3 regions of the Pseudoalteromonas sp. MTN2-4 genome follow, and region 1 is predicted to be linked to each of the others. Evidence: predicted binding sites of a transcription regulator. Region 1 holds the regulator's gene; each other region holds the start of a gene.
What was found. The regulator FliA, encoded in region 1, starts transcription of late flagellar genes. The targets are predictions, from matches to a motif close to CTAAAGNTNNNNNNNNNNNNGCCGATA.

Region 1 (7,845 bases):
GAGTGTTTTTTTCAGAATTAAGCCCATACCATTGCGGTTTCCCATGCTTCGGTCTAGCGTCGCAATCGCCATAGTTGCTGGTAAAATATCAAGGTTCTCAATGGTTGAGGGGCATAAAGCTTGGAGGATTTCCTCGCTCTCCATTGCCGTCCCTCGAGCAAAAATATCATAAACACTGACTTCTAACTCTTCAGAATCAATGCCAAAATAATAAGTCAGGGATGCGTGAGGATCTGTATCTATCAGCAAAACGCGTTTGCCTTGCTTGGCGAGAATACCGCCAAGACTCACTGTAGTTGTTGTTTTTCCAACACCACCTTTTTGATTTGCTACAGTCCAGATTTTCACGAAAAAAATACTTCCTAGTGCTTTAAGAAATAGATTAACAACCTATTTCTTTATTAATTCTTGTGGCAACATCATGTAAAGCCAAGCTTTCAGAAGATAGCCCTGCATTTGCAACAGCTTGAGGCATGCCGTAAACCACGCAGGTCTGCTCATCCTGAGCCCAGATTGTTGCGCCTGACTGTTTGAGTAAACGTGCGCCATCTCGACCATCTGCGCCCATTCCCGTCAGAACAATCGCGAGTACATCAGCTTGATAAGCTTTTGCAGCACTTGCAAAGGTGACATCAACGCAAGGCTTGTAGGTTACTCTTGCACTGTCATCCTCAAACACTCGAAGCGTTTTCATTGCACCTTTAGACTCAACCAGCATTTGCTTGCCACCTGGGGCCAAATAAGCAACACCTGGCTGTAATTTATCACCATGTTCTGCCTCTTTTACCTTTATCTTGCACAGGCTATTTAACCGTGTAGCGAAAGCAGGTGTAAAAGCTGCTGGCATATGTTGAATCAACAATATCGGATGTGGAAAGTTAGCAGGTAGCTGTGTCAGAATGGTTTGCAATGCAACAGGACCGCCTGTTGAAGTCCCTATTGCCACTATTTTGTATTGCTTTCCAGAAGCTTTGAACTGTTTAGCTGTCGTGGCTGAGTTTGATGCTGGCTGAACAGCTGTTCTTTGAAAGCTTCTATCCGGTTGAGCAACGCTTGCAGTACGAGCCGACACTGCAGGTCTACCCGAAACCTGCGGTTGAGAAGGTGCTGGCTTGCTCACAGCAGGTCGAGAATAACTGCTAATTGAGCGAGGAAGCCTTCTTCGTCCAATTTCTTTTACTTTGTTTTGTAGAGACTTAATTGCTTCTTCGCTATTTCGGGCAATGTCTTCAAACTTTTTAGGTAAAAAGTCTAATGCGCCTGCATCAAGCGCATCTAGAGTAGCACTTGCCCCTTCACGAGTTAGTGATGAAAACATTAAGATTGGAGTAGGGTTGGCCTGCATAATTTTTTTAACGGCGCTAATTCCGTCTAAAATAGGCATTTCTACATCCATAGTAATAACATCTGGACGTAATGAAGCCGCCTTTTCAACCGCTTCTTGTCCATTAACAGCAAAGTCAATTACCTTAATATCACTATCTTGCTCTAAAATTTCGCTGACTCGACGCCTAAAAAAGCTTGAATCATCTACAACTAAAACTTTTACTGCCATTGGCATACTCTATGAATTCTGAAGAACGAAAAGTGGTGCATCCGCACCACTTTACAATGTGTTACTATTTGAGGTTATTTACCTGCATAGTGTTTTAGCATATTTGGCACATCTAAAATTAATGCTATGCCACCATCAGAAGTGATTGTTGCACCAGCCATACCTGGTGTACCTTGCAATAGAGCATCTAGTGGCTTTATTACAACTTCTTCTTGGCCGATGAGAGAATCAACCACAAAGCCAACTTGTTGAGTACCTATTTGCACTATAACAACATGTCCTTCAGCTTTCTTCGTTGATCTATCAGCCCCTTTAACAAGCCAGTGCTCTAAGTAGAATAAAGGAATTGCTTTTTCACGCACAATAATCGTTAACTGGCCATCTACCACATTTGTTTTTGTTAAATCTAAATGGAAGATCTCACTCACACCAGCGAGAGGTAAAGCAAATGTTTGTTCACCAACAATAACCATTAGGGTTGGTAAAATAGCCAGTGTTAATGGAACTTTTATCTCGAGGATAGTACCCACACCGAGTTCTGATTGAATATTAACAGAGCCGTTAAGTTGAGTGATTTTCGTTTTAACAACGTCCATCCCAACGCCGCGGCCTGAAATATCTGAAATTTCTTCTTTTGTTGAGAAACCAGGTGCAAAAATCAAGTTATAAGCTTCGGTGTCAGACAACCGACTTGCTTGGTCTGAATCAATAACGCCTTTATTAATCGCAATCTTTTTCAATTTTTCAGCATCCATCCCTGCACCATCATCTTTAATGGTCAACAGAATATGGTCACCTTCTTGAGAAGCAGAGAGGGTCACTGTACCTGTACGAGGTTTACCTGATGCCTCACGAACATCTGGCATTTCAATACCATGGTCAACTGAATTTCTAACTAAGTGAACAAGCGGATCTGCAAGCGCTTCTACTAAGTTTTTATCTAAATCGGTCTCTTCACCTTCAAGAATAAGATTAATATCTTTCTTTAAACTACGAGCTAAGTCTCTAACAACACGAGGGAATCGGCCAAATACTTTCTTAATTGGCTGCATTCGTGTTTTCATTACCGCACCTTGTAGATCCGCGGTAACCACGTCAAGGTTAGATATCGCCTTACCCATAGCCTCACTGCTAGAATTATTTGCCAAACTAACGAGACGGTTTCTCACTAATACCAGTTCACCCACCATGTTCATAATTTGATCTAGGCGTTTTGTATCAACTCGTACTGTCGTCTCAGCTTGAGGTGCTGGCGGTTTTTTGGCTGAAGCTGGCGCACCTTGGGCTTTTGCAGCTGGTGCTGGTGAAGGTGCTGGCTTTGCTGGTTGAGGAGCCGGTTTGGGTTTTGCAACTGACTTAGCTGCAACGGGCTCAGGTTGATTGGCTTCAATATTCGCGGCAGGCTTGCTAGGTACAGCAGTTTCTAATGACTTTGGCGCCCCGCCTTTACCATGAAGTTCATCTAACAATGCCTCGAATTCTTCATCGTTTATTTCATCATCACTTGAAGATGGTGCTGAAGAGGATGATGAAGACGCTTGGCTAGTGCCTGTGCTTGTTTGAGCAGGTGTACTAATCGTACCAAAACTACCAACGCCATGAAGCTCATCTAAAAGGCTATCAAACTCATCGTCTGTAATATCACCATCATCTGTGCTTGAGGCAGTTGAAGGAGTTTGCTCAACTGCTGGGCCTTTACCAGCCCCATGTAGCTCATCAAGTAAGCTCTCAAATTCGTCTTCTGTTATTTCATCAATACTTTCTGAGGTAGTTTCACCAGCTACATCATCGGTATCAATATCAAAAAGAATATCATCAGCAGATAAATCAACATGTGGTGTCTCTTCAACAACAGGCTCTGGTTCTGAACTTGGAGTAGAAATTTGCTCGTCTTCTGATTCAGGCTTACTTAACTGGTGAAGTGTCTCAAGTAAAGCAGGATCTGCGGGATCAGGTTGTTCACGATTTTGAATGTGCGCGAACATTTCATTGATGGTATCTAAGGACTGAAGAATGACATCCATCAATTCAGGAGAAACAGAACGTTGCCCTTGTCTTAAAACATCGAATACATTTTCCGCACCATGACATGCGTCAACAAGCTCAGTCATGCTCAAAAAGCCCGCACCACCTTTAACGGTGTGAAAGCCTCTAAAGATTGCATTTAATAATTCTTTATCTTCAGGGTTATTCTCTAGCTCAACAAGCTGCTCAGATAACAACTCTAATATTTCACCAGCTTCAACAAGAAAGTCTTGCAATATATCTTCATCGACTTCAAAGCTCATGTACACACTCTCCTATTAGAAGCCTAAGCTCGACAATAAATCGTCGACCTCATCTTGATTGGATACGACATCTTCTCTAGATTCTGCATTCATTATCGGACCTTCAGGTCCAGATATCTCTACAGGATCAATTTCAGCAACCTGAACCCCTTCAATGTTTTCTTTTTGTTTTGATTGAGGTTCTTCTGCTGAACCAAATACAGTTAGTAAGTGGATTAAACTGTCTTCTACTTCTCTAACTAATTCGATAACACGTCGAATGACCTGACCAGTTAAGTCTTGATAATCTTGAGCCATTAAAACATTTGTCATATGCCCCTGAAGCTCATCTGTTGTTGCTTGAGAGCCTTGCATAAACTTATCTAAATCATGACAAAGAGATTTGAATTCACCAAGCTGGATATCACGTCTCATAAGTCGATCCCAAGTTGGTTTTATATCAGATAAATCGTCTGCGAGCTGCTGCGCGAGAGGCAAACTTGCTTCAACTGCATCCATCGTTTTATTGGCTGCGTTTTCTGTCATTTCCATGACGTAATTCAAACGTTCTTTAGCATCCGGTAAGGCTTCTGTCGTCAAATCAGAAATACGAGTATCAAGCTCAAAATTTTTCAATGACTCGTGTAGTTGACGAGTCAATTTACCCACTTCAGCAAAAAGTTCAGATTGCTCTTTACTTGCAGCCTCCATGATTAATTTATCTGCTTTATCTTGCTCGCCTTGCTCAAGATAAGTAACCAGTTGCTTAGCTTGCTCAAGTGTTATTTGAGGCACAGAAGGTGCTGACATCCGCCTCTCCTTCTCAGTTATTTAGGCTAAACGTTCAAACACTTTTTCTAATTTTGTTTTAAGTGTTCCAGCAGTGAATGGTTTTACAATATAACCATTTACACCAGCTTGCGCCGCAGCAACAATTTGCTCTTTTTTCGCTTCAGCTGTCACCATAAGTACTGGTATATGCTTAAGGCTGTCATCTGCACGAATAGCACGGAGAAGATCGATACCTTGCATGCCTGGCATATTCCAGTCCGTGACTACGAAGTCAAATTCTTGGTTTTGAAGCATAGGGAGAGCTGTACTGCCATCATCTGCTTCTTGTACGTTTGTAAAACCTAAGTCTCTAAGCAGGTTTTTGATTATTCTTCTCATCGTAGAAAAATCATCAACCACAAGAATTTTCATGTTTTTATCCAAAACATCCTCCAGTGAGGTTTGAACCTATTATTATTACTCTAATTGACCCAGTCATTGATTTTAGCCCTAAGCCTGATCATTGCCTGCCCATGAATTTGGCTTACTCGAGATTCACTTACTTCGAGTATTTGCCCTATTTCTTTTAAATTCATTTCATCGTTATAGTAAAGAGATAAGACAAGTGCGTCTCTTTCTGGTAACGATTGAATCGCCGTGAGCAACGATTCGTTAAAACGCTCATTTTTAACGTTATTGAACGGTTTGTCTAGCGCTAAATCATTGTTAACTGGAGTGATTACGTCTTCATCGACGCCTAAATCTTCAATTCCAATGATTTTACTCGCATTCACATCATGTAGAATATGATGGTACTCATCCAGAGGAATATCAAGTTTTTCAGCGATTTCAGTGTCTTTAGGTTCTCGACCTAAGGCGCTTTCTAGATTAGCGATGGCCTCAGCGACCATACGACTATTTTTATGAACGCTTCTTGGCGCCCAGTCTCCACGACGAATTTCATCTAGCATTGCGCCTCGAATTCTGATCCCAGCAAAAGTTTCAAAGCTTGCGCCTTTACTTGCGTCAAAATTTTTACTGGCTTCAATCAAGCCTATCATGCCTGATTGCACAAGGTCATCTAACTGAATGTTTGCAGGTAAGCGAGCCAACAAATGGCACGCCACTTTTTTGACAAGACCGGTATGACGCTCTATCACTCTATTGAGATTGTCTGTAGTTTGATAGCCCATCGCTTTACCCATCGATGACGACATAGTTATCCGTTGACTAGCTGTTCAATAAAAAACTCTAAATGACCAGAAGGTTGATGTGGTATTGGCCATTTAACTGCTTTACTCGCTAAACCTCTAAATGCAACCGCTGCCGGAGAATTTGGAAATAACTCAACAATGGTTTTTTGACGGCGAGAAGACTTACGCATATTTTCATCAAACGGAATGGTTGCAACTAATTCTAGTGCAACATCTAAAAATCTGTCTGTAACCTTAGAAAGTTTAGCAAAAAGCTCCTGACCTTCGCGTAAACTTCGAACCATGTTAGCAACAATTTTGAAACGGTAAACACCATGCTCACGACTGAGAACCTTAATAAGTGCGTACGCATCAGTGATTGAAGTAGGCTCATCACATACAACAACCATCACATCTTGGGCTGCACGAGAAAAACTAAGCACCATGTCAGAAATGCCCGCGGCGGTATCAACAATTAGAATATCAAATTCTGTGTTTAATTCACTGAAGGCACGAATGAGACCTGCATGCTCTGCTGGGGTCAACTCAACCATATTTTGTGAACCTGAGGTAGCCGGTACAATTTTGATACCTGCAGGTCCTTCAACTAAGATTTCATCTAACTCACATTCACCCGACAGGACATGAGATAAGTTTTTTTCAACTCTTAAACCAAGCATCACGTCACAATTTGCCAAACCTAAGTCGGCATCTAGGACGAGTACTCTGTTTCCTTGCTGACCAAGTGCAATAGCCGTATTTAATGAGACATTGGTTTTACCAACCCCTCCTTTACCACCCGTTACTGCAATTACTTTTACGCCATGGTTGCCATTTTGATTCATTCTACGCAGGCCACTTGCTTGATCTAATACTGTGTTAATCATACATTCCTACTGTCTGAGACGCTACAGGTACACGTCGCGAATGTTGTGCTTTTATTCTCTTTAAATACAATTGCTCAGCCTTTTTGACCATTTTACGAGCATTTGCTACACGAATGTCTTCTGGCACTCGTTGACCGTTAGTAAGATACCCTATTGGCAAGCGATTTTGAATCGCAATACTAATAATCTCGCCTAAACTTAGACATTCATCAAGTTTTGTAAAAATACAACCACTTAAATTCACCTTTTGGAAGTGACGAACAGCCTCTTGCAATACATGCATTTGCGATGTTGCACTCAAAACCAAATAGCTTCTTATATCGACCCTAGAACTTCTCATTAAAGTATTTAGTTGTTCTGTTAAACGAATATCTCTTTGACTCATACCCGCAGTATCTATTAATACTAGACGCTTATTCCGTAAATGATATAAAACTTCTGCTAATTCATTGGCATCTTTTACTTGTTTTACTGGACAACCAATAATTCTGCCGTACGTTGCCAGCTGCTCATAAGCACCAATTCTATAAGTATCAGTTGTGATTAACGCAACTTTGTCTGCACCGTATTTCTGCGCGCCTAATGCAGCAAGTTTAGCGACTGTCGTTGTTTTACCTACACCAGTTGGACCTACTAATGCATATACACCACCTTGACGAAGAATATCGTTATTAGTTGTATGCATTTGATTTGCCACCATTTCAAGCAATGAATTCCATGCTTCTTTGCGAGAAACGTCATCAGGGATGAAACAAGCCATTTGTTCAGCTACTTCTTTGTCAACACCCATGCCTTGCAAACGATCAACTAAGCAAGCCCTAGTTGGGTCTCTTCTTTCCATTTCTTGCTTCATTAAGCCTGATACTTGGTGTTCAAGTAATTGACGGATGGCATTCATTTCTTCTCTCATGGTTGCCATTTCATCGACTTTTTTTGGCGCAGGTTCAAAATCATCCGCAAACCCTGTATCAAGGTCATCATCAAAGCTCCATGATTGCGCTTGCTGTTGAGTTTTAACATTTGGTTCAGCTCTGAAGTTTTGTGTTGAGGTTGGAAGCTCATAACGCTCTTCAGTCGCTTGACGAGGTTTAAATACCTCTTCGGTATTAATGCCTGATTGAGAGAACATAGATGCAAGCTCAGGCGAACGAGGCTTTGGAGCTTGTCTGTCT
Region 2 (7,845 bases), on a different contig from region 1:
CGATATCTAAAATATCATCTTGTACCTGAAAAGCGAGCCCAAGCTTTCTACCGTATATATCGAGTGCAGTAACTATTTCTTGTTCTACATTTGGCGCACATAACGCCCCTAATTGAATGGCACAATTTAACAATGCGCCGGTTTTAAGTCGATGAATACGTTCAAGCTCTGCAAGGGTAATTGACTTTTCTGTTGCTGAAATATCAAGAGCTTGTCCACCCACCATGCCCTGCAAACCAGATGCAACGGCAAGGGTATTAATCATCTTGATTTGTTGCTTTGCTGGTACTGAAAATTCATGTTCACTTAAAAATTCAAACGCTAAGGTTTGTAGCGCATCGCCTGCTAAAATGGCCTGTGCTTCATCATAAGCAATATGACAAGTCGGTTTACCTCGACGCAAGTCATCGTCGTCCATAGCTGGTAAGTCATCATGGACCAATGAGTAGCTATGAATACATTCAATCGCAGCTGCGGCGACATCAAGGTCAGCTTCTTTAGCACCTAACAGTTTGCCTACAGTGTAAACCAAAAAGGGTCTTAATCTTTTACCGCCATTATTGATGCTGTAAAAAGTTGCTGACTTTACGGTTTCATCGGTGTCTAACGCCAAAGAGAAGTAGTTACAGATGTAACTGTCTAAACGGTTTTGTGCCGTATTTATATGCTCGAATAAATTCACTGCGGGGTCTTAATCTAATTGATTTGGCATTGGTGTTACTGGTGTCTCAGGGTCGTTGCCCATCAGGATTGAGACTTTTTGCTCAGCGCTGCTTAACTTTTCATTAGAAGCATTGGCTAATTGAACACCACGTTCAAATTGCTTTAAAGATTGCTCTAAAGTTAGGCTACCTTGTTCCATAGCCTTTACAATGCCTTCTAGTTCGGCCATTGCTTCTTCAAAACTTAGATTTTCAGGTTTTTTTGCAGCCATAGTACATCTTGCTCAGCAATTTATTTTAAAGGTAGCAATTTTAGGGGGATTAGCGACTCAGGTCAAAGCTTGTTACTGGCAATCGTGGCGGATCAGTTTATTTTTTGCCTTATGTGGGCGTTAATCGAATTTTAACAACGTAATTGAGTTAAGATATTCAAGATGTTGCCGATAAAAGTCTTACTGAAAGCTAGGCTTTTCACTGTAACATAGGCATAAGGTTTGCAAATATTCTAATTAAGCATGATATTTGTAGTTGCCACTCAAAAAATTGACTTAGAGTGTCATAATAAAAAAGTAATGATAAGTATTCTCTGGAGGGGATAGTGGATTTAGCAACCGTTATCGGAATAGTAGGTGCAATAGGTTTGGTCATCATGGCGATGTTCATGAGTAGTAATGGTGACTTGGCCATGTTTGGTGATGGCCCATCTACCGTCATTGTATTCGGTGGCTCTATTTTCATCGTACTTTCGAACTTCACCATGGGCCAATTCTTAGGCATTGGTAAAGTTGTTGGCAAAGCCTTTATGTTCAAGATTGAATCTCCAGAAGAGCTAATTGAGAAAGCAGTTGAATTGGCTGACTCGGCTCGTAAAGGTGGCTTTTTGGCTTTGGAAGAAGCAGAGATACCCAATGCTTTCATGCGTAAGGGCGTTGATATGTTAGTAGATGGTCATGATGCTGATGTTGTACGCGCCACTTTATTAAAAGACATTTCACTTACTACCTCTCGACACGAACTAGGCGCTAACTTATTTAAATCTTTGGCAGATATTGCACCTGCGATGGGGATGATCGGGACGCTAATTGGTCTAGTAGCCATGTTATCAAACATGGATGACCCAAAAGCGATTGGTCCAGCAATGGCGGTAGCACTACTTACAACGTTATATGGTGCGTTTCTTGCAAACGTAGTTGCTATTCCTATTCAGGCGAAACTTGAATTGCGTAAAGATGAAGAAGAACAAAATCAACGCTTAATCTTGGATGCAATTTTGGGTATTCAAGATGGTCAAAACCCGAAAGTAATCGAAGGTATTCTGAAGAACTACCTACCTGAGTCGAAACGCGGTAGCGACAAGGAGGAGTAGTATGTCAGACGAACAAGAATGCAAATGTCCCCCCCCCGGGCTACCCGCTTGGATGGGAACATTTGCTGACCTAATGTCACTCTTGATGTGTTTCTTCGTTCTGCTGTTGGCTTTCTCTGAAATGGACGTGTTGAAATTCAAACAAATTGCAGGTTCGATGAAGTTTGCTTTTGGTGTGCAAAATAAAATCGAAGTAAAAGACATTCCCAAGGGTACCAGTGTGATAGCTATGGAGTTCACACCAGGTAAACCAGAGCCAACTCCCATCGAAACTATTCAACAGCAGACGGTAGAGATGACGCAGCAAATGTTGGAGTTCCAGGCAGGTGATGAGGCTTCAGCAGGTGGCCGTCAAGAGCAACGCGGTAATAAGCGTGGTGGTGAATCGCAAAGTACTTCACAAGAGCAATCTATGGAGCAGGCTATTTCAGCAGCCGATCAAGAGCAAGTGAACGAATTGGTTAAGAAAATAGCCCAGCAAATGGAAAAGCAAATCATGGATGGCGCAATAGAGCTTGAGTCTCTAGGACAACAGATCATTATTCGTATTCAAGAAAATGGGGCTTTCCCTTCTGGTAGTGCTTTTTTACAGCCGAAATTTAAGCCGATAATTCGTGAGATTGCTGAGCTGTTAAAAGATGTACCAGGAGAAATTACTGTGTCAGGTCATACTGATGACTTTCAGGTGACCAATGAGCTTTATTCTAATAATTGGGATTTATCTGCAACCCGTGCAGTAGCTGTGGCAAGTGAAATGGTAAAAGCTCCAGATTTTGACAAAAATAGAATGGTTGTTGTTGGTCATGCTGATACGCGCCCGCTAGTGCCGAATGAGAATGACACAGATAGACGCCGTAATCGCCGTGTTGAAATCTCTATTTTACAAGGTAAAGCGAAAGAATCTGATCCTATCGAACTGCGTGGTAATTAATTTTTCATTCTTTAGTATGTATTTCTTGATAGATGGTTGGAATTCAGCTAATTTGAGTATGAATCATTTATCAAGGAGAAATACGATGCCTATTCTAAGTAAATACGCTTACATGCCAGGTAATAATGGCGATGGTGCTGATGATAATGATGAGCCACCAAAGTCTGAAGAAAAGTAGTTAGATTAATCATCTCAAGATTAACTTCCTAGTATGTCATTAGATTTAAACAGTACTTACTTTAATCAATTTTTGTTATTAGTAAGAGACCACGCGACGTTACTGACGTTTATTTCGGTTGCTCTGTTTGCATTATTAAGAGATGACAAAGCCCTTAGATATGCGGCACTGTGTGCCGCATTTTATGTGATTGGCTATTTCTCTTTCTCTTTGATCAAGCAAGTTGATGCTGATTTATATGTCATCCGTTACGTCTATTGGGCATTGAGTGACATCGTTTTTATGGCTATATTGGCTGTCTGGGCATTGAAAGACAAAGTGTATTTATGGCAAAGCGTATTGGCACAACTCATTGTACTTCCTGCGCCTATTATGCAGTTATTTAGATTGGTAGATAGGCACTATCTCGATTTAAGTTACTCGACCTATCTTTATAAAAGTATTTTACCTTTAGTGAATATTCTCACCGTCATCCTGTGCTTTCTGCCCGTGATGTATCTATTAAAAAATCGAGTAAACCAAATTCAAGTGAAGGGCTAGTATCTAACAAATTTTAAGCGCCTTTTTAGCTCCCCGAATAGGTTAAGATAATTACTATCCCTAATTTAGCTTAATTTATATCAACATCAGTGATTGCAACATTAATCCCGGTATCTGAACCTGTAGAGGTTTGAGCTGCTAACTTAACAAATGTTTTATTTCCTTGGGCGTTTGGAATAACAATATCTGTCATAGCAAACTCACAGTTTAGAATTAACCTTTCTTGAGGCAAGTTGGCACTTAAACACATTGTTTTTGTAATGTTATTACTGCGTATCTCTTCGCAATAGGCAGGGTTTAAACTGCTGCTTAACTGTTCATCAACCTCAATTAAAGAAAGTAAAATAGTAAAATCAGTATCGTTGCATGCTAATGGCACGACTCTTTGATTATTTGATAAGTTGCCTTTTAAAAACCTCTGCTCATCTGAATTTTGGTACCAGACGGTCAGAGTACTTTGCAATAGGTTTGTGGACATTGAGTTGGGACTGCCTTTAGCGCGCCAATCATTTAAAGAGTTCACTTCAGGCAGTGCAAATGAGACGCTAAGTTCTGGTATATATTTGAATTGTTGACCAGCTTTGATTGTATTATTCTCAGCGCCTTGCCATGTATCTGTAACGTCTGCACCAAAAATATTCGCTACTTGCTCACACAGTGGTTCAGAGCCTTTGTATGATGTTTCTGCTAGGCTACTTGAGCGGTTTGTAAAGTAAGTTACTTGTGGTTTAGTTTGGAGCGTATCCCCCTCTATTTGCCAATAAGCAATGTTTGTTTCTTGCTTATTGAAATGCCTTTGCGCTGAGAAATTACTGCCACATTGCGTGCTCTCATTGACGGTAGGCGCTGTATTATCTTTTGATAGTGGTTCGCTGCCCCCGCCACCGCAAGCAGTTAAAAAAGAGCAGGAAAGCAAGATTAGGGGATATTTCATAAGACTTCCTTGAATTTGGGTTATCAGGCTTGCACGATAACCCAAACTTTTTACCGTTAACCTAGCGCAGGAATAACGCCAAACATTTGCAAGCCTTGTGCAGCTATTATGACAACCCCACAACAAGCTGCAAGGCTTAATCCAAATCGACCGCCTTTTACCTGATAGCCTTGTTCATTAGTTTGTTGTGCTCTTTGTACCCAAACCATCGCAACAGGTAGAAAAATCGCTAAAACAACCAGTGCAATTGCCGCATACCCTAATGCGGTAATAAACCCTTGTGGATAGAATAAAGCGAAACCAAGCGGAGGCACAAAGGTAATTAATGCCGTCTTCAATCGAGCGCTTTTGTTATTACCTTGCTTGAATGCATCAGCAAAGAAGTCAAATAATCCAAGGCTTACGCCAAGGAAAGAAGTTGCCAATGCTAAATCTGCAAAAATCGTGATCGACGTACTGACTCGTGAGCTGTTCACTAAGCTAGAGACGCTGCCAATGAAGCCTTGCAGGCCTTCAGATTGTAAAAGTTGTGATTGGCTCATCATACCTTGGCTGATCAATTGCCAGAAGACATAAATAATTAAAGGCACGGAGGCACCGAAAATCATAACATTTCTGAGTGAACGAATATCAACACCGACGTATTTTACAATTGATGGAATTGAACCATGAAAACCAAATGAAGTGAAAATCACAGGTATGGCTGAAATAAGTAGCCCTTGCTCTAGCGGCATTTCGAGCAAGTGCTGACCTTGTACATAAGGAGTAAGAACGAAAAATAGACTGCCCAGCACGATTACTTTAATGGCAAATAAAACACGGTTTAGTTTATCAACCGTTGAGGTACCCATGGTGACAATGGCTGCGACTAGTACAGCCACGAGAATAGAGCCAATTTGCGGGGCCACATCGACATCAAGCGCTGCATTTATTTTTGACTGTAACTGTGCGCCTCCACCTGCGATATATGCTGCACATAACGCGTAAAACAAAAAGACCATTGCAAAATTAGCGATATACTGACCACGTTTGCCCAGTAGTGTCTTGGCTAGAGTATTAAGTGTGGCATCGGAGCTGGCGAATTGATGAAGCTCTAGCATTAATAACGCGGTATAGGTCATTAATAGCCATGTTAATAAAATCAGGATTAAAGATGCACTAAAGCCAATACCTGCAGAAGCGATAGGCAGTGCTAACATGCCCGCGCCTATGGTTGTGCCTGCGACAATTAGCATACTGCCGAGGGTTTTATTCTTTATCACATTATGCCCCTTTAAGTGTGAGAGAGCAGGCAAGATATAACGCAGAGCAAAAAATTGAAACTACTTTGTTATAAATCAAGATACGTGTTTGTAATATATGTTTTACATTCTGTTGCACAGTATTGAGATTTAGGCATAAAAAAACGCGATGACACTGCATCGCGTTTTTTTGAAAAGTGGTGATTACTTCACTTCTTTACCTGCAGCTTGTTGGTCAGCATGATAACTAGAGCGAACAAACGGGCCACACGCTGCGTGTGTGAAGCCAATTTCGTCAGCGTAATCTTTTAATGCATCAAACTCTGCTGGCGGCACATAGCGTTTAACCGGCAAGTGGTGTTTTGAAGGTTGTAAATATTGACCTACAGTTAGCATGTCAACATTATGCTCACGAAGGTCACGTAATACCTCTTCGATTTCAGACATTTCTTCGCCTAAACCCACCATTAAACCTGATTTAGTTTTAACATTCGGATGTGCTTCTTTGAAACGGCGAAGTAGTTCTAAAGACCACTTATAATCTGCACCAGGGCGAGCCAGCTTATACAGGCGAGGTGCAGTCTCTAAATTGTGGTTGAATACGTCAGGTGGCGTTTCAGTTAAGATCTCTAATGCTTTTTCCATGCGACCACGGAAATCAGGTACTAATATTTCAATGGTGATCTCAGGATTGTGCTTACGAATAGCTTTAATACAGTCAGCAAAATGTTGTGCACCACCATCACGTAAGTCATCACGGTCTACTGACGTGATAACCACATACTTAAGCTTCATGTCTTTGATAGTTAGAGCGAGTTTTTCAGGCTCTTGTGCATCTGGCTTTAACGGGCGACCGTGTGCTACATCACAGAAAGGGCAACGACGAGTACAAATAGCACCTAAAATCATGAATGTCGCTGTGCCATGGTTAAAGCACTCAGATAGGTTAGGGCATGATGCCTCTTCACATACTGAGTGTAACCCGTGGTTTCGCATTGCTTGCTTGATGCCCTCAATACGCTCACTTGATTTCGGTAAACGGATTTTAAGCCATTCAGGTTTTCTCAGCATTTCATCGCGCTCAGTTGGCATTACCTTTACTGGGATCAATGCCATTTTCTCAGCATCGCGAAGCTTTACCCCTGGCTCCATTTTTACTGGTTTACTCATTCGTTCTCGAACCCTTCTTTGTGTTCAACATGCTCAGCGTTAAGGCGTTTGAGCATATGTTTAACAAGGCCTTGCGCAACTTCATCAAGTTGCGACGGGCCATTTAATTCACTTGTTTGCACCATGTTCATACCCGCATAACCACATGGATTTATGCGCATAAACGGGCTCATATCCATGTTGACATTCAATGCTAGGCCATGAAATGAACAGCCGCGACGAACGCGCAAGCCTAAAGATGCAATTTTACTGTCGTCAACGTAGACACCCGGTGCATCTGGTTTGGCGTAAGCATTAATGTCGTATTCTTTTAGCATATCGACAATGCACTCTTCTAGCCAAGTTACTAGCTCTCTCACGCCGATTTTAAGACGACGGAGATTAAACAGTACATACATCATTTGCTGACCAGGACCGTGATAAGTCACTTGACCACCGCGGTCAACTTGAATAACAGGAATGTCGCCGGGTGCTAAAACATGCTCTGCTTTACCTGCTTGCCCCTGAGTAAAGACAGGCTCATGTTCAACAAACCAGATCTCATCGGGACTGTTATCGTCTCGGGTATCAGTGAAGTCTTGCATTTTTTGCCAAATAGGCTGGTAACTTTGTAAGCCTAACTGGCGAACTATCACGGTACTTTGAGTCATGGTTAGCCTTTACAGTACGTAACGTACGTCTTCGATATTGCCAATTTCTGTATAGATTTGCTCAATATGCTCTTTTGAAGTGACGGTCGCGACCAGTGTCACCGACTCGTAAGTGCCTTTACTACTCGGTTTTACTTTAGGCGCATAGTCACCAGGTGCAATTGTTTGCAACT
Region 3 (7,845 bases), on a different contig from region 1:
TGCTCAACCGCTCAAAAAGAGAACAAAAAAGACTTATTAGAATAAAAAACGCTCTATTTACCCACTTCGAATAGCTAATTTCTCTTTTTAATTATTGCTTAAACATTTTAAGACGCTAAGATAGCAGCTCGTTTGTTAAATTATTGTATACCCATTGTATATTGGTAGATCCCTATGAACCCAACTCAACAAAAGTCTCTTTTTATTGTTTTAGCAATTGCGATAATCGGCTATTTTGCTGCTAATGCTCTTTTTGCAGACTCTTCTCTTAGTCTTGGTGCTACTTTTTCTATTGGCACACTCATCGGTGGTTTCATTGCAACTGTTATGTCGGCAAGTAATGTAACCCCACAATCTGACAATGCTGAAGTAAAAACAAAAACGCTTTATGTAGGTAACTTACCTTATAAAGCAAATGAAAGTGTCGTTCGAGAGCTTTTCTCTGAACAGGGCCGTGTATTCAACGTTCGTTTATTAAAAGATAAAAATACAGGTAAACGTCGTGGTTTCGGTTTTGTGGAGATGGCAGAAGCTGATGCTGATAAAGCCATTGCAGCATTGAATGAAAAAGAGTTCCAACAACGTACGTTGAAGGTTAGAGCTGCAAAACAAAAACCAGAGACAGCTGAAGAAGCTGTTGCAAGTTAAAGATGTAAACTTTTCACATCGTACCCTGTATTAGCAGGGACCTCATTTAAAGCCGTTGCATAAAACTGTAGCGGCTTTTTTATAACTATTTCACCTATACTGTCAGCCAATAAGTACTGCACTCTTTTTGCTATTGCAGTTCCGGAGTCGATTAATTCACATTGCGTCTGATAAAACTCAGCTATTTCATACTTCAATATTGGAAAATGTGTGCACCCTAAAATCAGAACATCAGCTTGATTATCGACCTTAATAGCTGATAGCTCCTTATTAACACCCTCTCGTACATCTTCATTTAACCAAAACTTACGCTCTGCTAGCCTTACCAACTCTGTTGAATGGTAGAAACTTACTTGGCAATCACTAGCAAACTCACTCACTAAAGATTGCGTATACTGATTATTTGAAGTAGCAGGCGTTGCTAATAAAGCAATATGCTTTCTAATACTAATTTGTGCAGCAGGCTTTATTGCAGGTACCACGCCAACAATCGGAATTTGAGTAAACTGGCGAATATGTGCCAGTGCGTAAGTTGAAGCTGTATTGCAAGCGATCACTATTAAGTCAACTTCCCCAAAAAGATTTGAAGATATTTTATTAACGAGACTTGCCAGTCTATTTTGAATTGTTTCTTCAGTCTGAAGACCGTAGGGCAGTAAAGCATTATCCATTATGTAGGTATAGTCTGCCCCTGGTAGTGTATTTTGGATATGTGTTAGGACACTGGTCCCACCAATACCTGAATCAAAAACTAAAATGTGCGGCAAACTAAGACTCCTCTGTATAGAGGTGCAAGTTTGCCCGAGCCTATATAAGTTGCCAAGTCACTTAAGCTGATTTCTATGACTTATTATCAAGTTGATTGAAGAAACCTTGCGCATAATCTAAAAGCTGAGCCATTCTTGCTTGTCCATCGTTCATCCACGCCATGATATCTGGCAATTGCTGCTCAATGCCTAATGCTTTACCTTCTGAATGAATACTCTCTAATTGTTTATCTAGAGGTTGAAACGCTTGTTCTAACTCTTTTATGGGGTTGGCTTGTTGATATTGAGCAATTGCAGCGGTTGTTTTTGTCTGACGCAAATCCATCGTGAAGTTGGTAATTTGATCGCTCTCTATATTTAATGCCGACGCTTTTTCGAACGCATCATCATATTCACCTGAGAAGAACGCATCACTGACATTGCGAATGTCTTTCATCATTTCATTAATAGCTTTTTGCTCTTCTTTATTGAGTTCGCCATTAACACTAATCGAAAAACTGACTTCCTCACTTGATTGCTCTGATACAACAAGACCATAATTATCACCGTTTTGAGCATAGCTGACAGCTTGACCTTTTGAGCGAACATCACTCAGTGATATGGTTACTTCGTCTCCCTCTGCTGTTGTGAAACTATAATCAGCTTGATTCGACAAGCTCGCATACTGCGCAGCGCTCACCTGCATAGAGTCAGGTTGTGGATTAAAAAGCTCATCCTCAAAATCATCTAATCCCTTAAAAATCCCTTCTTTAGATTTTTCGATCCCTTCTTCTATGTCTTGATTAAATAATCCCGAAGCTTTCAATTCTGATGTCGCATCATCTATGCCCATCTGCACACCTTTACGTGTTGCATTCAACATATCTTGAATTGCTTGGTCATCTCGACCATCAGCTTTCGCTTTACTTATTGACCCCTTTACGAAATCAAGCACATTATTAATAACGGTATCAAAATCAAATAAAGGCGCTGCCTTAGGCTCTGTTTTTTCAATATCCAAGGCTTTTGCTAACTTATCATCAAGCAGCTTTGCTGCAATTTTACCTTTATCTCCGTGAAAACCATCAGTACTACTTTGGATATTCGGTTTAAAACCCGCTTTACTGTTTGCTTTATTAGCAAAAGAAGGGTTGAGAAGCTGGTTTAATTGTCCGATTTTCATGTTTATCTCCAAAATAGTAGCAACCATGCGTACATCTTAATTATTACTTTATATCGGCAGTAGTTATTGACCCTTGAGCGTTTAGTATAAAAAAACAACAAATTTTAGCGAGAAACTGGACAAATCACCTATGCCCCCTACAATACCCGCTCTCGAATTTGTAAGGTCAGTTTAACTATGCCAGTCATCACTATTGATACCGCCACTTATGAACAGCAGCTTGCTGAAAAGCAAACGCGTATTAGTGCTCAATTTGCTCGCTTTAACGCACCAGAGCTTGAAGTCTTTGTATCAGCAAAAACGCAATACCGTCAACGTGCTGAATTTAGAGTATGGCACGATGGTGACGATCTCTATCACATTATGTTTGATCAAGAGAGCAAGCAAAAAATTCGAGTGGAAACATTTGACCCTGCCGCGCCGCTTATTAGTGAAATCATGCAAATTATGATGGAAAAGTTACGTCATAACGAGATACTTCGCCGCAAGCTTTTCCAAATCGATTATTTATCGACGCTAAGTGGTGAGATCCTGGTAAGCCTGCTTTATCACAAACAGCTTGATGATGAATGGTTAGCTGCAATTAATGCATTACGTTTTGAGCTTCAGAAAACCTATAAGATTGACTTTATTGGTCGCGCTCGCAAACAAAAGATTGTTTTAGGCAATGATTTTGTTACAGAGCAGTTGACTGTAAATGGCCAAACGTATCAGTACCAACAAGTTGAAAATAGCTTTACGCAGCCAAATGCGAAAGTAAATGAGAAAATGCTGGAATGGGCGCAAGACCTTTGTGCACCACTGGAGAATGATTTACTTGAGCTATATTGTGGTAACGGTAACTTTTCAATTGCTTTAGCTGGTAGCTTTAATAAAGTGCTAGCAACTGAAATCTCTAAATCTTCGGTAAACTCGGCACAAATTAATATTGCAGCGAATAAAGTTGAGAACTTAGATATTGTTCGCATGTCGAGTGAAGAGTTTACGCAAGCAATGAAAGGGGAACGCCAATTTTCAAGATTAAATGGCATTAACCTTCAAGACTACAACTGCCAAACTATTTTGGTTGACCCACCTCGTGCAGGTATGGATGAACTCACTTGTCGTTTAGTATCTAATTACGACAATATTATATATATCTCATGTAATCCAGACACATTAGAGCGTGATTTAGACATGCTATGCGAAACACATTCTGTATCTCGCATTGCGATTTTCGACCAGTTCCCATATACACATCATGTGGAGTCTGGTGTATTTTTACAGCGTAAATAATCCCGCTAATTCTTTTCAGCAATTGCCAGAGCACTGACTAGCTGTGGCAATTGCTCTTCACTAAAAACCTGTATGCCTGCTTTAACAAGCTTTTTAGCAGTTAAACCCATTCCAGCCACTTTAACTCCATTATGCGACCCATCGTAAATAGTATTTCTACCACATGAAGGGCTAGATTCTTTCAACAACGCAAATTTGATTTGTTGCGCGTCACATAATGCGAGTGCTTTTTGAGCACCCAACTGGAATTCACTGGTGACATCTTCACCTGTTGTCATGATTACCCTTTCGGCATTGATCTCTGCAGGTGCCCTGGGGGTTGGTAAGCCACCCGTAACTTCAGGGCAAAATGCAACAACTCGCTTTTCTTGCAGCCACCGAGTCAAAATATCATTTGTTAAACCTTTAGATTGCCCATCATAACGGACGGGTTGTCCGAGTAAGCAACTTGAAACCAATATCTTATGCATATCTTTTCCAATAAAAAAGCCTCGCAAGTGCGAGGCTCTATTTCAATTTATGATTAATTATTTAGCAGCTAAATAATTAATTAATGCACTGATCTGCTCTGGAGTCGTCGTTTTTGACTCACGTAAACGCAGTTTATATTTACCATTTACGATAAACGTTGGAACGCCTGTAAGCGCACGCTTTTCAGACCACTTTTGTTGCATACGCGCCATTTTTGAAGTCTTAGTACGTACAGCAAAGCTTTTGTACATTTTATCAAACTTAGTAGCGTCTACGCCTTGTGCAACGAAGATGTCTTTCATATCCGCAAGTTCATTGATCTTATTACGCTTTGCATGAATATGCGTAAAAATTGCAGCAATGATTTTATCTTTTTGAGGAAGCACTTCAGCAAGTGCTAAGCCTTGAGCCATAATCTTTTGTACTTCTGGATCACGAGGGCCTGAAAAATCTACGTGGCTCTTTTTAAACTTTACACCTTCATTCAGTTTAGGTTTTACCTGAGCGATCAATGGTTCAAACGCATTACATGCAGGGCAGAAAAATGAGAAGTACTCTGTCACTTCAGGTTTCTTAGTACCACGCTCGGCAACCACTTCGTAGTGAACGCCTTCTTCAAACTGAGCTGCGTTTGCAACTACAGGAAGCATGAGTGCCAGCGCAGCGGCTTTAATTAGCTTTAACATCTTATTCTCCGTATTATTTTGCTAATAAATGTTTAACCAATGCGTTGAATTGCTCTTGGCTTTTTAAACTGTTGGTATTTACTTTATATTTATCACTCACGATAAATGTAGGCACGCCAGAAAGTGCGCCCGCTTTTGAAAAACGATTTTGGTCGTCTTGCATCAGCTTTTCAGCCGCAATTACTGGCATACTTGCTAGTGCAGCATCAAACTGCTTTTCGCTGATACCATTAAGATCCAGTAGCTTTTTCACATCTTTAATGTCATTCAATGGCGCTTTTTTTAAATGGATACTGTCGAAGATTTTAGCTGCAATTTCATCACCTTTGCCCATTTGCTTTGCCACGATATAGGCATAGCTTAAATTACTTTGTACTTGCGCAGGCAAACCACCTAAAAAGTTCACATGGCTTTTTTCAAACACAGCACCTTCTGGCAAGCTTTGCTCTAACGCTTTAGCAACCGGTTCAAAACGGAAGCAATGCGGGCAGTAAAATGAAAAAAACTCAGTTACTTTTTCTTGCTCACTTTTTTGGGTGGTTAAAGTTTGGTAGTGCACACCTTCTTTAAAATCAAATTCTGCAGCCATGGCTAACAACGGCAAACAGAAAAATAGAATGGATAGTTTTAACGCTTTTAACATAGTTATTTCTCAATTTTTTATGGAAACAGTTGTAATGCAGGTTCTTGTAACGCTGCAAGCTGTTCTTTCAATGCTAAGATCTGCTGCTCCCAGTATTTGTCTGTTGCAAACCAAGAAAAGTTCCGTGTAAATGCAGGATCTTCCCACCTGGCAGCTAACCACCCCATGTAATGCACCATTCGCATCGCACGTAGCGGTTCTATCAGTTGCAGCTCTTTTGCATCAAAAGAGTTAAATTCTTCATACCCTATCAATAGTGTATCGAGCTGAATTAATTGCTCGTTTTTATCACCATTGAGCATCATCCATAAATCTTGGATTGCTGGGCCTGAGCGACAATCATCTAAATCCACTAAGGTCAGTGAATCGCCTGTGCAGAGAATATTGCCAGCATGTGCATCACCATGCAAACGAATAGGCTTATCGACATGATACATTTGCGCAGTTTGCGAAATAACCTGTTCTAAAATAGTGTAGAATGCGGTTTCTATATGTATAGGCACAAGCTTACTATTTTCAATAACTTCCTTGGCGTCGAATAAGTAGCTCTGGGTATTAATACTCAGTCTATGCTGGAATGGTTTACTCTTACCAACTAGGTGTAGTCGTCCGATATATCGGCCAAGCATTTCAAGCTGGTCTAAATTGTCAATTTCAAACTGACGCCCACCCACACTAGGAAAGAGCCCAAATTTGTAGCCGGCATGCTCGAATAGGCTTTCGCCAGCTATTTCGACTGGCGCGACGATAGGCACTTCTTCATTAGCGAGCTCAAATGCAAAAGCATGTTCTTCTTTTATTTGCGCCTCACTCCAGCGCTCGGGACGATAAAATTTAGTGACATAACGCTTACCGTCTTCGGCTTTAAACTGATAAACGCGATTTTCATAACTGTTCAAAGGTAGCAAGCCTGTCTCAGGGTAAACGCCAATGCTTTCTATGGCATCCAAGATACGATCTGGATTTAAATTCGCAAAACTAAACTCGCTCATGTATTCCTCATTTGGCATAAAAAAAGCGGGGAATACCCGCTTTTGCTTGGTTTAATTAGTGTATCTAATTATTTGCCTTTAAAAAAGTTGGTAGGCTGTGATAGTGACACTGTCGGGTCGCCTTTCACTTGAACTCTAAAATGGAATTCAGTCACTGGCTTTTTAAGGTCATAAGGGTCAATGATCACAGAAAGTGGCACATTCATCGATTCACCCGCTTGAACTTCAATCGCTAGTTTGCCAAGCACATTAAAGTTATTTAGCCCCTCAACCGCAATGTCGTATTGTTGTGTTTGCTGGGTTTTATTGATGACTTTTAGGGTGTAAGTGTTTTCAACTAAACCATCGAAATTGACTCGATAAAGCTGATTTCTATCACGAATAATATCGAGTTCCATTGGCTTGCGCATCGCAATATTCACCACCAGTGCAGCAATTAACACTGTCATGATTAATAAATAACCTGCCAACTTACCACGGAATGCTTTAGTTTTATTATCTGGTGTTTCAAGGTTGCGCTCTGTGGTGTAAGAAATTAAACCACGAGGGTAATTCATTTTATCCATCACCCCATCACACGCATCTATACATGCACCACAGTTGATACACTCATATTGCAAGCCATTACGAATATCGATGCCTGTAGGACATACCTGAACACACAGATTACAGTCGATACAGTCACCCAGCCCCATTTCTTTGGGATCTTGTTTACGAGAGCGAGGACCACGTGACTCACCGCGTTTCGCGTCATAGCTAACTGTAAAGGTGTCTTTATCGAACATGGCAGATTGAAAACGTGAATAAGGACACATATGTAAGCACATAATCTCCCTCATCCAGCCTGCGTTACCGTATGTACACGCCGTAAACACTAAGATGCTGATAACTGCATAACTTCCTGCGCTCCAGGTCAGTAAATCAGGCACTAATTCACGTATTGGAGTGAAAAATCCAACAAAGCTAATGGCGGTCCACAAAGAGAATAAAATCCAACTACTATGCTTTGCCGTTTTTCGCCAAAATTTATCAAAGTCCATTTTTCGACTATCGAGTTTTTTACGTTGATTAGCGCTGCCTTCAAACTTCTCTTCAAACCACAAGAAAATAAAAGTCCAAACGGTTTGCGGACAAGTGTAACCACACCAAACACGACCATAAAACGTGGTCACTACAAACAGTGCAAATGCAGCGATCATAA

Region 2: pomA (flagellar motor protein PomA) is a predicted target of FliA. The motif match lies at 1,082-1,108, and genes of this name have one in related genera.
Region 3: ACGHEH_RS12950 (DUF5610 domain-containing protein) is a predicted target of FliA. The motif match lies at 2,629-2,655, and genes of this name have one in related genera.

The regions. Positions count from the first base shown of each region.
Region 1 is NZ_BTGK01000008.1:74,237-82,081, reverse strand. It holds gene ACGHEH_RS16865 (ParA family protein) at 1-348, opposite strand, end outside; gene ACGHEH_RS16860 (chemotaxis response regulator protein-glutamate methylesterase) at 383-1,555, opposite strand; gene ACGHEH_RS16855 (chemotaxis protein CheW) at 1,630-3,843, opposite strand; gene ACGHEH_RS16850 (protein phosphatase CheZ) at 3,859-4,632, opposite strand; gene cheY (chemotaxis response regulator CheY) at 4,654-5,037, opposite strand; gene ACGHEH_RS16840 (RNA polymerase sigma factor FliA) at 5,076-5,786, opposite strand; gene ACGHEH_RS16835 (MinD/ParA family protein) at 5,813-6,673, opposite strand; gene flhF (flagellar biosynthesis protein FlhF) at 6,666-7,845, opposite strand, start outside.
Region 2 is NZ_BTGK01000001.1:830,120-837,964, reverse strand. It holds gene ispA ((2E,6E)-farnesyl diphosphate synthase) at 1-682, opposite strand, end outside; gene ACGHEH_RS03970 (exodeoxyribonuclease VII small subunit) at 692-934, opposite strand; gene pomA (flagellar motor protein PomA) at 1,261-2,028, shown strand; gene ACGHEH_RS03960 (flagellar motor protein MotB) at 2,030-2,959, shown strand; gene ACGHEH_RS03955 (hypothetical protein) at 3,171-3,677, shown strand; gene ACGHEH_RS03950 (hypothetical protein) at 3,748-4,611, opposite strand; gene ACGHEH_RS03945 (aromatic amino acid transport family protein) at 4,668-5,873, opposite strand; gene lipA (lipoyl synthase) at 6,057-7,022, opposite strand; gene lipB (lipoyl(octanoyl) transferase LipB) at 7,019-7,672, opposite strand; gene ybeD (DUF493 family protein YbeD) at 7,682-7,845, opposite strand, start outside.
Region 3 is NZ_BTGK01000005.1:132-7,976, forward strand. It holds gene ACGHEH_RS12940 (RNA recognition motif domain-containing protein) at 175-648, shown strand; gene murI (glutamate racemase) at 645-1,415, opposite strand; gene ACGHEH_RS12950 (DUF5610 domain-containing protein) at 1,489-2,577, opposite strand; gene trmA (tRNA (uridine(54)-C5)-methyltransferase TrmA) at 2,755-3,852, shown strand; gene ACGHEH_RS12960 (DUF523 domain-containing protein) at 3,858-4,322, opposite strand; gene ACGHEH_RS12965 (thiol:disulfide interchange protein DsbA/DsbL) at 4,380-5,009, opposite strand; gene ACGHEH_RS12970 (thiol:disulfide interchange protein DsbA/DsbL) at 5,023-5,652, opposite strand; gene ACGHEH_RS12975 (serine/threonine protein kinase) at 5,670-6,644, opposite strand; gene ccoG (cytochrome c oxidase accessory protein CcoG) at 6,713-7,845, opposite strand, start outside.